2 regions of the Roseateles sp. genome follow, and region 1 is predicted to be linked to the other one. Evidence: predicted binding sites of a transcription regulator. Region 1 holds the regulator's gene; the other holds the start of a gene.

Region 1 (5,758 bases):
AGTGGTGTCCAGCCCTTGATGAGCGAGCGCTCGGTGCTGCGCCTGAGCGGCGAGCGGGCCGAGAAAAAGCAAGCGCATTGGCGCGGTGTGGCCATCGCCGCCGCCGAGCAATGCGGCCGCAGCCGCATCCCCGAGATCGGCGCAGTGCAGTCCCTGGCCTCATGGCTGTCCGGCCTGGGCCCGCAGCCGGCCGGGCAGCGCCGTTGGCTGCTCAGCCCGATGGCCGCCCAGCCCTTGCAGGCCCTGGCCGCCGCCCAGGCCCAGGCCACTCACACCCTGGTGCTCAGCGGCCCGGAGGGTGGCCTCAGCCCCGCTGAAGAAGACGCGGCCCGTGCCCAGGGTTTCGTGGCCGTGCAACTGGGCCCGCGCATCCTGCGCGCCGATACAGCGCCGCTGGCGGTGCTCGGCTGGCTGGCACTGTCGGAAGCCTGAGCCGGCGGGCGTTCAGGCCTCGGCGCTGGCCTCGTCCCCGCTGCCCTTGTCCTTGCGCGCCGAGCCCTTGATCAGGTCGAAGCGGAACAGCCGGCATTCGATCGGGCCATTCCACATCGGGAACTTGCGCGATTCCTTCAGGCGCATCTTGCTGGGCAGCTTCATGTCCGGGCAGAGCAGCCAGGCGGTCCAGCCGGCTGCGTTCTGGGTGTAGGCGCGCTTCCAGTGGGCGGCCAGGCGGGGGAAGAAGTCGTCGCCGGCATCGCGCGCTTCGGAGCCGCCAGCATCGCGGCTCATCTGCACATTGCCGGCCTTGCCGCGCACTTCGATGCGCTCGCCGTAGGGCGGGTTCATCAAGATGGTGCCGGGCATGCCCTCGGGCAGCTCGGGCGCGGGGCGTTCGAGCGCGTCACCGCCGTTGAACTGGATGTACTGGGCCACGCCTGCGCGCTCGGCATTGCGGCGCGCGAAATCGACCATGCGGAAGGCCACATCGCTGCAGAAGATCGGCACGGCGGGCGCATGCTCGCGGTCCTTGGCGGCCTGCTTGATGGCCTGCCAGCGGCCACGCAGGGGCACGAAGGGCAGCTGGCGCTCGAAGGCAAAGCGGCGCTGCATGCCGGCGGCCATGCCACATGCGATTTGCGCGGCTTCGACGGCGATGGTGCCCGAGCCGCAGCAGGGGTCGTGCAGGGCGCCGCCGGTTTCGGGCGTGCCCTTCCAGCCGGCCGCGGCCAGCATGGCGGCGGCCAGGGTTTCCTTCAGCGGGGCGTCGCCTTTGTCCTCGCGCCAGCCGCGCTTGAACAGGGGCTCGCCCGAGGTGTCGATGTAGAGCGTGGCGTCGGTTTCGCTGAGGTGCAGCATCACCGGCAGGTCGGGGAAGCGGGTGTCGACGCTGGGCCGCTCGCCGGTGGCATCGCGCAGCACATCGCAGATGGCGTCTTTCACGCGCAAGGTGGCGAAGTTGAGGCTGCGCAGCGGCGAGCGCTGGGCCACGGTGTCGACGCGGATGGTCTCGGCCGGTGTGATCCAGTCGCACCAGTCGATGCGGCGAGCCAGGGCGTAGATGTCGTCCTCGTGGCGGTAGCCGCCCGAGATCAGTTCGATCAGCACGCGCTGCGCCAGCCGGCATTCGAGGTTGAGCTTCATCACGCCTTCGAGATCGCTCTTCAGCGCGATGCCGCCGCGCAGCACCTCGATATGGGTCTTGGGCAGGATGGCCCGCACCTCTTCGTCAAGCAGGCGCTCCACGCCCGAGGGGCAGGAGACGAAGAGGTGGTGCAGGTCTTTGGGGGATTCTTTGGCGGCCATGGGCCCGATTGTCCCAGGATTGGCCGCCTCGGCCGTACTCAGGCGCGGCGACGGCGGTTCAGGCCCAGCACAGCCATCAGGCCCAAGCTCATCAGCAGCAGGGTTTGCGGCTCCGGCACGGCGGCCAGCATGCCCTGGCCGAGCACGCTGTGGGTGACCGCGGTCGGATGGATGCGGTCCCAGAACATATACCCGTCGGGGTTGCTGCAGGTGCTGCCATTGGGCTGGCCGACATAGCCGGTGAAGCAGGCCTCGGTGACGTTGCTCAGGCCGTATTGGGCGGCGTTGTCGACCAGGACCTGCTGCGCGCCCAGGACGTCGAAATAGCGGATGTCGATGCCGGGCAAGGCCCGCAGCTGGCCGATGGCTTGATTCAGGCCGAGGTTGAAGCCCAGGGACAGCAGATGCAGCTGACCCGACAGGCCGGAGGAGAGGCCGCCTGGCGTCTGCCCCAGGTCGGGCAGGCCCGGCATCAGGAAGTTGCGCGCACCCAGGCCGTAGAGGGTCTGGACCGCGCTGCTGAGGTTCTGGATGGCCGCTTGTCCGGTGGCCTGCGAGAAGCCCTGGTACTGGAAGTCATTGGCGCCGCCCCAGAGCAGGTACAACGCCTGGCTGTCGGCGGCCATGCCGGCCAGCCCGGCCTGGAAGGTGCCGACCTGCGAGAGCATGCCGGTGTTTTGCAAGGCGGCCGGGGCGCCTGCAGCCACCGCCGCGCCGTTGAGCCAGCCGGTCTGGGCGCCGCCCCAGGCGTAGTCTTGCAGGCTCACGCCCAGGCCTTGGGCGAGGTGCTCGACGGCCACCGGGCCGTTGGAAAAGCGGCCCTGGAAATAGTTGCCGGGCTGGGGCACGGCGCCACCCGTGGCGCGGTAGAAGTTGCCGTTGTCTGACAGGCTGTCGCCGAAGGCGATCACGCGGCTGTAACTGGAGGCGGTGCTGCTCGTGGCTTGAGCCTCAGTCTGCGCCTGCGAGGGTGCGGCCCAGGCCAGGCCGGCAGCGAGCATCAGCAGGGCGGGCAGGCGAGCGTCAGCTGAGGTGCGGTGGATGGTGTTCACGGCAGACCTTTCAAGTAACGATCCAAGTCGGCGGCATGATGGCATGCCTCGAAATGGGAATCACCTGAAATCGGTGTGCGTGTTCACGTTTGGTGAGCTGCGGTGAACGGGTGAACGAGTGAACAGGTGAATGGTGAGTCGTGGTGTGTTGTTCACCCATTCACCTGTTCACTCGTTCACCACTCACCCTTCAAACCACGCGCCGCATCGTCGTCGTCCCAATATGCATGCCTTCGCGGTACTTGGCGACGGTACGGCGCGCGACCTGGATGCCTTGTTCTTCCAACATATTGGCCAGGGCGCTGTCGGACAGGGGCTTGGCCGGGTTCTCGGCGGCGATGAACTGCTTGATCAGCTCGCGCACGGCGGTGCTGGAGGCCTCGCCGCCGGCCTCGGTGGACAGGCCCGAGCCGAAGAAGTACTTGAGCTCGAAGGTGCCGAAAGGCGTGGCCATGTACTTGGCCGTGGTCACCCGCGAGATGGTCGACTCATGCAGGCCCAGCTCGTCGGCGATCTCGCGCAGCACCAGCGGCTTCATGGCGACGGCGCCGTGGCTGAAGAAACCTTTCTGGCGCTCGACGATGGCAGTGGAGACACGCAGGATGGTGTCGAAGCGTTGCTGGATGTTCTTGATGAACCAGCGCGCCTCCTGCAGCGCGCCGCCCAGGGCGCTGTTGCTGATGCCGCCGCGCGTCTGGCGCAGGGCATTGGCGTAGAGCTCGTTGATGCGCAGCTTGGGCGCGACCTCGGGGTTGATGATGACGCGCAGCTCGCGCCCGACCTTGCGCACGATCACATCGGGAATCACCGCCGGCGCCTGGCCGTGGGCAAAGCGCCGGCCCGGCTTGGGCTCGAGCGCCACGATCAGGGCCTGCGCCTCGCGCAGCAAGGGCTCGTCGGCGCCGGTCAGCAGCATCAGGCGGCGGCTGTCGCGCTTGGCCAGCAGGTCCAAGTGCTTTTTGCAGATCATGATGGCGATCACCTGCGGCGCGCTGCGCGGCAGCTGGCGCAGCTGCAGCACCAGGCACTCGGGCAGATCGCGGGCGCCGACGCCGGCCGGGTCCATATGGTGCAGCCACTTCAGGGCGATGCGCAGGTGGTCGAGCAGGTCCTCGCGTTCGGCCGCGCTGTCCTCGCCCGCGTCGGGGATCAAGGCCTCGGCAATCGACTCCAGGCTGTCTTCCAGCAGGCCGTCCTCGTTCAGGGAATCGATCAGCAGGCGCAGGGCCAGCTGGTCGGATTCGCTCAAGCTCATGCCGGCCATCTGCTGCTGCAGATGTTCTTGCAGGGAAATCTCGGCCGATTCCTGCTCGCTGCGCTCGCCGTCTTCGTCGTTGCTGCCGGAGCCGCTGCCGCTGTTGCTGGGCAGCTCGCGGATGCCGTCGAAATCGTCACCCTCGGTGCCGTTCTCCCAGTCCTCGCGCTCGCTGTTGCCGAAGTCCTCGGCCTTGAGCTCGGGCGTGGCCTCGGCCTCGGCGCCGCCGCCCAGTTCGCGCTCGGCGCCGCTGTCTTCGGCGGCACTGGCCTGGCGCAACTCGGGCAGTTCGGGCGCTGCGACGGCGAAGTCGTCTTCGGTTTCGAGCAGCGGGTTCTGCGCCAGCATCTGCTCGACTTCCTGGTTCAGTTCCAGGGTGGACAGTTGCAGCAGACGGATCGACTGCTGCAGCTGCGGCGTCAGCGCCAGATGCTGACTCAGGCGAACCTGGAGCGATTGCTTCATGGCCGCAGGCCCGGCGCTGTCAGGAGGCTCGCCATCACATCACATGCGGAAATGTTCGCCGAGATAAACCTTGCGCACATCGGCGTTGGCGACGATCTCGTCCGGCGTGCCCTCGGCCAGCACCGAACCCTCGCTGATGATGTAGGCGCGGTCGCAGATGCCCAGGGTCTCGCGCACATTGTGGTCGGTGATCAGCACGCCGATCTGGCGCGCCTTCAGGAAACCGATGATGCGCTGGATCTCCAGCACCGCGATCGGGTCCACGCCGGCAAAGGGTTCGTCCAGCAGGATGAAGCGCGGCTGGGTGGCCAGGGCGCGGGCAATCTCGACGCGGCGGCGTTCGCCGCCCGAGAGCGCCGGCGCCGGGCTGTCGCGCAGCTTTTCGATGCTGAGGTCGTGCAGCAGGGCTTCCAGCAGTTCCTTGATGCGCGGCTCTTTCAGCGCGCGGCCCTGCTCGTCGCGCTGCAGTTCCAGCACGGCACGGATGTTCTGTTCCACCGTCAGTTTGCGGAAGATCGAGGCTTCCTGCGGCAGATAGCTCAGGCCCAAGCGGGCGCGCTGGTGGATGGGCAGGTGCTCGACCGACTGGCCGTCGATGCGAATCTCGCCGGCATCGGCGCGCACCAGGCCGACGATCATGTAGAAGCTGGTGGTCTTGCCCGCGCCATTGGGCCCGAGCAGGCCGACCACCTCGCCGCTGTTGACGCCCAGGTGCACGTTCTTGACCACGCGACGCACGCCATAGCTCTTGGCCAAGCCCTCCGCCTCGAGGCGGCTGCGCACGCCGGATTCCAGCGCCGACACCGGCGCGTTGTGGTGGCCGGCGCTCATGGCGTCTTGCGCGGGCTGAGGCTGGTGCTCGGCTTGAGCTGGATGCCCGAAGCCGGCGTGGCGGCGGGCTCCGAGGCGGCGCCGCGCGGCATCATCACCACGCGCACACGGCCGCTCGGGTGGGGCGAGCTTTGGCCGCCTTCCAAGGTGAACACCTCGCTGCGGTTGTCGAACAGGATGACCGCGCCGGTCACCTCGTCGGCCACGGTCGTGCCTTGCAGGCGCCGCACCACGGCGTTGCCGATGAAGCGCACGGTGTCGCTGCGGGTGTCGTACTCGAGCTGGTCGGCCAGGCCTTCGATGGCCTCGCCCGGAATGTCGCGTGCCTGGCGGAAGCTGACCTGCTTGCCGGTCTGGCCATTGGCATAGACCTGGTGGTAGCCGTCGCCGGTCTCGCGCACATCGAGCTTCT
Region 2 (5,758 bases), 3.9 Mb from region 1:
CGCCGCCTACCTCAACGAGTTCCGCACGCCGATCGCCTCGACCTTTGTACTCGACACCAGCGGCAGCATGGCCGGTGGTGGCCGGCGCCAGCAGCTGATCGACGCGATGCATTACATCGCCGGTGCCGACGCCTCGCTGACCGGCCGCATCGCCCGCCTGAGCAACCGCGAGCGGCTGTGGTTGCAGCCATTCTCTGACCAGCCCTATGGCTTGCAGGCTTTCGAAGTGCCGGCCGCCGTGAAGGCGCAGCGGGGCGTGGCCGAGCTGGCCGACAGCGAGGCCAAGCAGCAGGTGCTGGCCCAGGTGCGCCAGACCGCCGACGAACTGCGCATGAAGGGCGGCACTGCCCTCTACGACGCGGTCTATGAAGCACTCGCCCACATGCTGGAGCAGCGCGGCAAGAGCCCCAACTACCAGTACTCGGTCGTGGCCTTCACCGATGGCGAGGTCAACAAGGGCCGCTCGCTGGCGCAGTTCCAGCGCGACTACCAGGCCCTGCCCGAGGATGTGCGCGCGATTCCGGTGTTTGTGGTCGTCTTCGGCGAGGCCAATGAGGCGGAACTGAAAGAGCTGGTCAAGACCACCGGCGGCCGCGTCTTCGATGCCCGCCGCACGCCGCTGTACAGCGTGTTCAAGGACATCCGGGCCTACCAGTGATGATGGGCCGAGTGTTTCGACTGCTGGCTTCGCCGGCCAACTGGTGCGGCCTCGGGCTGGCCAGTGCGGTGCTGCTGCTCAAGGCCGCGGGCCTGCTGGGCGGCCTGGGTCTGGGTGTGGCCGCGCTTGGCTACGCCGCCGGTTTCGTCATCGGCGGGCTCTGGTTGGGTTTCCCCTCGACGCAGGAGCCGGCCTGGGAGGCCTTGCAGTTCAGCGACGAGGGCGATGCCCGCGAGGCCATGGAGCGCGCCCTGCACGGCGTGCGCCAGCTGACCGAGCACAACCCCGAGCGCCGCATTCCGCCGGCCTTGCAGGCGCGTGTGCTGGCCCTGTGCGTCGCGCTCGATGGCCTGCTGCAGCAGTGGGAGCGCAGCAAGGGCAGCCTCTCGCTGCAGGACAGCTTCCATGCCCGCCACATCGCCATCAGCTATCTGCCCGAGGCGCTCAACACCTACCTGTCCATTCCGGCGGCCTTCGCCAGCGGCAAGATCCTGGACAACGGCAAGACCGCCCAGGCCACTTTTGCCGACACCCTGGCTGAACTCGAGACCAAGGTCGGCCAGCTCGGCGAGGACCTGGCGGCGCAGGACGCGCACGCCTTTCTCGTCCATTCCAAATTCCTGAGCCAGAAGTTCGGCCCGCAAGGGCTGGACGCCCCCGCACTCAATATCGCCGCCGAGGAGCGCAAGCCATGAACATGCCGTCCAACACGAGCACCAGCACCACAACAGCCACTCCGGCCTTCCAGCTGCAGCCGCCCGAGGTCATCCACCCGGTGGCCGCCGAGGCTACGCGCGAGGCCGTCCCCTTGAAGCCCGAGCTGGCCCAGCAGGTCGACGCCCAGGTGCTGCGCTTCATCGACGCCCTGGCCAGCGAAGACCTGCATTCCGACGCCTTCAAGCAGCGCCTGGACAGCGCTTTCGCCCTGGGCAAGGAGGAAATCTCCAATGCGTCCTCGCTGATGCAGGGCCGCTTCATGAATCGCAATTTCGCCGGCATCGAGGATACGCCGGCCTACAAGGCGATTGCCGACATCCGCGCCCAGCTCGATGAACTGAATCCCGGCGCCGACGGCGACTTGCTGCAGCCGCGCAAGCTGCTCGGCATCATTCCCTTCGGCAACAAGCTGGAGGCTTACTTCCGCAAGTACCAGAGCGCGGCCGAGCAGCTCAAGACCTCGATGGGCCAGCTTTACGCGGCCCGCGACGACATGCAAAAAGATGTGGTCGACATCGAGGCCACCCGCGCCAAGCTCTGGGACGCGATGCAAAAGCTCGCCGCCGCCGCCCGTTTCGCCGGCGCCCTGGACAGCCAGCTGGCCGACAAGGTCCAGGCCCTGGAGCTCAGCGACCCGACCCGTGCCCATGCTTTGCGCCAGGAGGTGCTGTTCTATGCGCGCCAGAACCTGCAGGACATCCAGACCCAGCAAGCCGTCTGCGTGAACGGTTATCTGGCCCTCGATGTGCTGAAGAAGACCGGCCGGGAAATGATCAACGGCTGCACCCGTGTCGCCACCACCGGCATGAGCGCCCTGGCCGTGGCTCAGACCGTGGCGCGCGCCACCGGCAATCAGATTCAGGTGATGGAGATGCTGCAAGGTGTGAACGCCACCATCGGCAATCTGATCAGCGAGACCGGCCGCGCGCTGAACCAGCATGTCGAGCAAACCACCCAGTTCGCGCAGAACCCCATGCTCGGCATCGACAAGATGAAAGAGATGTTCAGCCAGACCTTCCAGGCCATGGACGCGATGGACAACTTCCGCGCCAAGGCCATCGACGTCATGGGCCAGAACAACGCCATCTTGAAAGCCGAGCTGGCGCGTGCCGAGACCTATGTGGACCGGGTGCGGCAGCAAAGGGCGCGGGAGGCGGCGGGGGGCGGTGGGGAAGTGAATGGGTGAACGGGTGAGCAGGTGAATGGTGAATGGTGAATGGTGAATGGTGAATGGTGAAGCGGGTTGACGGCGGAGCGGCAGAGCGCTTTACGCGCCTCACGACTCACGAGGTCAACCCCAGGCTGCGCGCCCACCGCGGCGTCTGAGCCTAGGGTTTGCCAGTCCCTGTTTCGTGTGACGCCGGCGCCGGAGCTGAGGTTTTGTGCGGGCGCGTGCTGCTGGCATGCCGCTTTAGCATGAAGTCAGCATCCTGAAACCCCGGGATGGCTGTCCTTGTGCTGCCGGCGTGGCCGGTTGCCCTCATGCAAGACTGACCAGGAGTTCCCTCATGCAAGCGAACGTTTCTAGTTTTTCCGTGTTCCGCCCGCTCGCGCTGGCTGCGGCTTTGCTGTTTGCAGCGTCCGCCCAGGCGGAAGTCTTTGCCGGCGACACCACGGCCGGCGCCACCTGGAACCGCCCCTTCGCCAGCTTCTCCGGCCTGTCGGTGGCCGGCGCTGGCGTGAAGTATGAAGTGCTGCCCTTCACGGTGTCGGCCTCGGGCTCCTATGTGTTTCAGAACACCGCGGTCGGCACATGGGACAACTTCAGCTTTCTCTACAAGAACGCCTTCAACCCCGCCACTCCGCTGGTGAACGGTGTGATCGGCAATGATGACAACCCCAGCATCGGCCTGTCGGGCTTCACCAGCAGCCTGACCGCAGGCACCAGCTACTTCTATGTCGCCACCGGCTTCGACCCGAGCGAGTTCGGCGCCTACAGCCTCAGCATCAGCGGCCCGGGCAGTGTCATCACCGCAGCAGTGCCCGAACCCGCCAGCTATGCCTTGATGGCCCTGGGCCTGCTGGCCGTGGGCGCGGCCGCACGCCGTCGCCGCATGGGCTGAGCCAGCCCTTCCGGGACTTTTTGGCCATGGGCAGCCTGCGGGCTGCCCTTTTTTTCAGGTGCGAGGCACTCGGGCGGGGCTGTAGTGCGGCTACTCGTCCTTGCGCTCCTGGCACTTCTTCCCGGCCGACGGGCCGCTGAAGCCGATCGGCCTCAGCCCCCGCTCACCAAGGCTGAGCCACCACTTCGTTTGGCCCCGCAGCGGGCTCGATGCTTTGCGCGTGCCGGAATAAGAGGCCCGGATCGTGGCGGGCCTTGATAGCGCGCAGCCGGGGCAGGGCGGCTCCGTAATAGGCACGGCCCCAGTCCTCCAAGTCGGCTTCGGCGAAGCCCTGGTAGACATGGCCGTTGCCGAACGGTGCGAGACAGGCCCGAGATTCGTCGGCCCAGGCCCTGGCCCGCTCGCAGTCGGCGGCCTGTGCGCTCGGGCCCAGCACCGCGGTGTGGCGGACCATGAAGTGAGCCTGCCGGTGAGCAAAGGAGCTGCCCGGAGTGCCCAGGTCCTGGGCATAGGCGCCGGCCCAGGGGATGAAAGACAACTCGCTTTGTTGTGCCGCCGGGCGCCCGGCGGCGAATTGCTCGATCAAGCCGGCGATGGCGGCGCGCGACAAGGCCTGTTCGAAAAAGCCTGAACGGGTGAACTGGTAGCCATGGGCCGGGAAGGGCGGGTCCGCTTGCCAGGCCGGTTCACAGCGCCGGTCCAGGCGGCCGCAAAGATAACTGGCCGCCGCTGCGGCAGGCAGGCGCCATTCGCACAGCGTCTCGGCCAGCCGGCCCAGGGCGCGCTGCCAAGGGGCCAGCAAGGCGGGCACCTCGGCCGCCTCGGCCAGCACCGCACCGAAGAGCTCAATCTGGGGCTGGTCGCTGCCATGCCCAGCAGCTCGGCCGGCAAGAAGGGCCAGTTGCAGATTGACGCGCGGGTCGGCGCCCGGTGCCAGCTCCTGCCACAGGGCGATCAGCGCGGCCGCCTCGGCCAAGGGCCAGCAGCCGTGAACCACATTCATGGCCTGGGCCGCCTGCGTTCGCAAATGCAGCTCGGTGACGACCCCGAACTGGCCCGCGCCCGCGCCGCGCAGGGCCCAGAACAGGTCGCGGTTCTGCTCGGCATTCACCTCCAGCAGCTCGCCGCCGGCCGTGACCATGCGCATGGCCTGGACCTGGTCGCAGACCAAGCCGTCGCGGCGCCCGAGCAGGCCGAACCCGCCACTCAGCGCCTGGCCGCCGAGGCTGACGGCGGGGCAGTTGCCGCTGGGCAAGAGCTGGCCGCGTGAGGTCAGGAAGCCACTCAGTTCGGCGGTGCTGACGCCCGGCCCCGCCTGCAGGCCGCGTGCGTCCCAGGCCAGACGGCGCAGCTCGCTCAAGTCCAGCACCAGCTCCGCGTGGCTGGACAGGTCGGCCAGACAGTGGCCGCCGCTGCGCAGGGCGAAGGGCAGCTCGTGGCGCTGCAGGAACTCAAGCGCGCGCCGTACATCGCATTCGCTGCGTGCGCGCAGGCAGACCGCGGGCAGGGGCAACGGCCGCCCTCCAGCCGCCAGCGCCTTGCCCAGGCCGGCCTCGGCCATCTCTTCGGCCGTGAAGATGCGCCCCTGCCAACGTTGCCGCAGCGGGCCCCAGTCCAGCGCGGCGGCCCGGCCGGCGTCCTGCCCGGCCGCCTGCGCCATGGGCGCCCGCCAACGTCGGGCCAGCGGCCTGGCCTTCCATCCCTGTCGCAACAGCATCGTGTCCCTTGCCTTGTTCGAATCGCGATCCAGCCCCGGTCGGGCTTGTGGCTGCCGGGGTGTGAGCGCCACCCAGGTTCCGGTGGCTGGGCGCATTCTTGAATGGCTTGGAAACGACTTGTAGCTGTCAATCTTGACAGCGGGTTAGCTCGGGTGGTCCGAACCGGCCTGACGAAGGATTCAATCGCTTTTCAGCGCGGCATTTGCTCGGCCAGCTCGGTCCACAGATGCTGGGCCGCATAGGCACGCCAGGGTCGCCAGGCCTGCGCCCGGCTGGCCAGTTGCTTGCCATCTGGGCGGATCCCCTCCAGCCGTTCAATCGCCTGCATCAAGCCGACATCGGCCGCCGGAAAGGCATCGGGCTCGCGCAGCTGGCGCAGGGCGATGTACTGGGCCGTCCAATCGCCGATGCCGGGCAGGGCGCGCCAGCGAGCCAAGGCGTCTTCCAGGCTGGCCTGGCGTTCGAACAGGCCCGGGTCGGCCAGGCTGGCGGCGGCCACGCCGGACAAGGTGGCGGCGCGGCTGCGTGGCATGCCCAGATGGCTGAGGTCCTGGCCGGCCAGGGCCTCAGCCCGAGGGAACAGGCGCTGCAAAGACGGCTGT

The links. The regulator sigma-54, encoded in region 1, starts transcription at its own class of promoters, with help from an activator protein. The targets are predictions, from matches to a motif close to TGGCANGNAANCTGCTTT.
Positions count from the first base shown of each region.
Region 2: the regulator sigma-54 is predicted to act here: its motif matches at 2,788-2,805, upstream of ACQY39_RS21610 (PEP-CTERM sorting domain-containing protein).

Region 1 is NZ_OZ253537.1:1,114,622-1,120,379, forward strand. It holds gene ACQY39_RS04940 (16S rRNA (uracil(1498)-N(3))-methyltransferase) at 1-432, shown strand, start outside; gene ACQY39_RS04945 (THUMP domain-containing class I SAM-dependent RNA methyltransferase) at 445-1,743, opposite strand; gene ACQY39_RS04950 (SGNH/GDSL hydrolase family protein) at 1,782-2,795, opposite strand; gene ACQY39_RS04955 (RNA polymerase factor sigma-54) at 2,986-4,515, opposite strand; gene lptB (LPS export ABC transporter ATP-binding protein) at 4,555-5,346, opposite strand; gene lptA (lipopolysaccharide transport periplasmic protein LptA) at 5,343-5,758, opposite strand, start outside.
Region 2 is NZ_OZ253537.1:5,017,312-5,023,069, reverse strand. It holds gene ACQY39_RS21625 (VWA domain-containing protein) at 1-658, shown strand, start outside; gene ACQY39_RS21620 (hypothetical protein) at 670-1,353, shown strand; gene ACQY39_RS21615 (toxic anion resistance protein) at 1,350-2,561, shown strand; gene ACQY39_RS21610 (PEP-CTERM sorting domain-containing protein) at 2,884-3,438, shown strand; gene ACQY39_RS21605 (FAD-binding oxidoreductase) at 3,602-5,155, opposite strand; gene ACQY39_RS21600 (AlkA N-terminal domain-containing protein) at 5,347-5,758, opposite strand, start outside.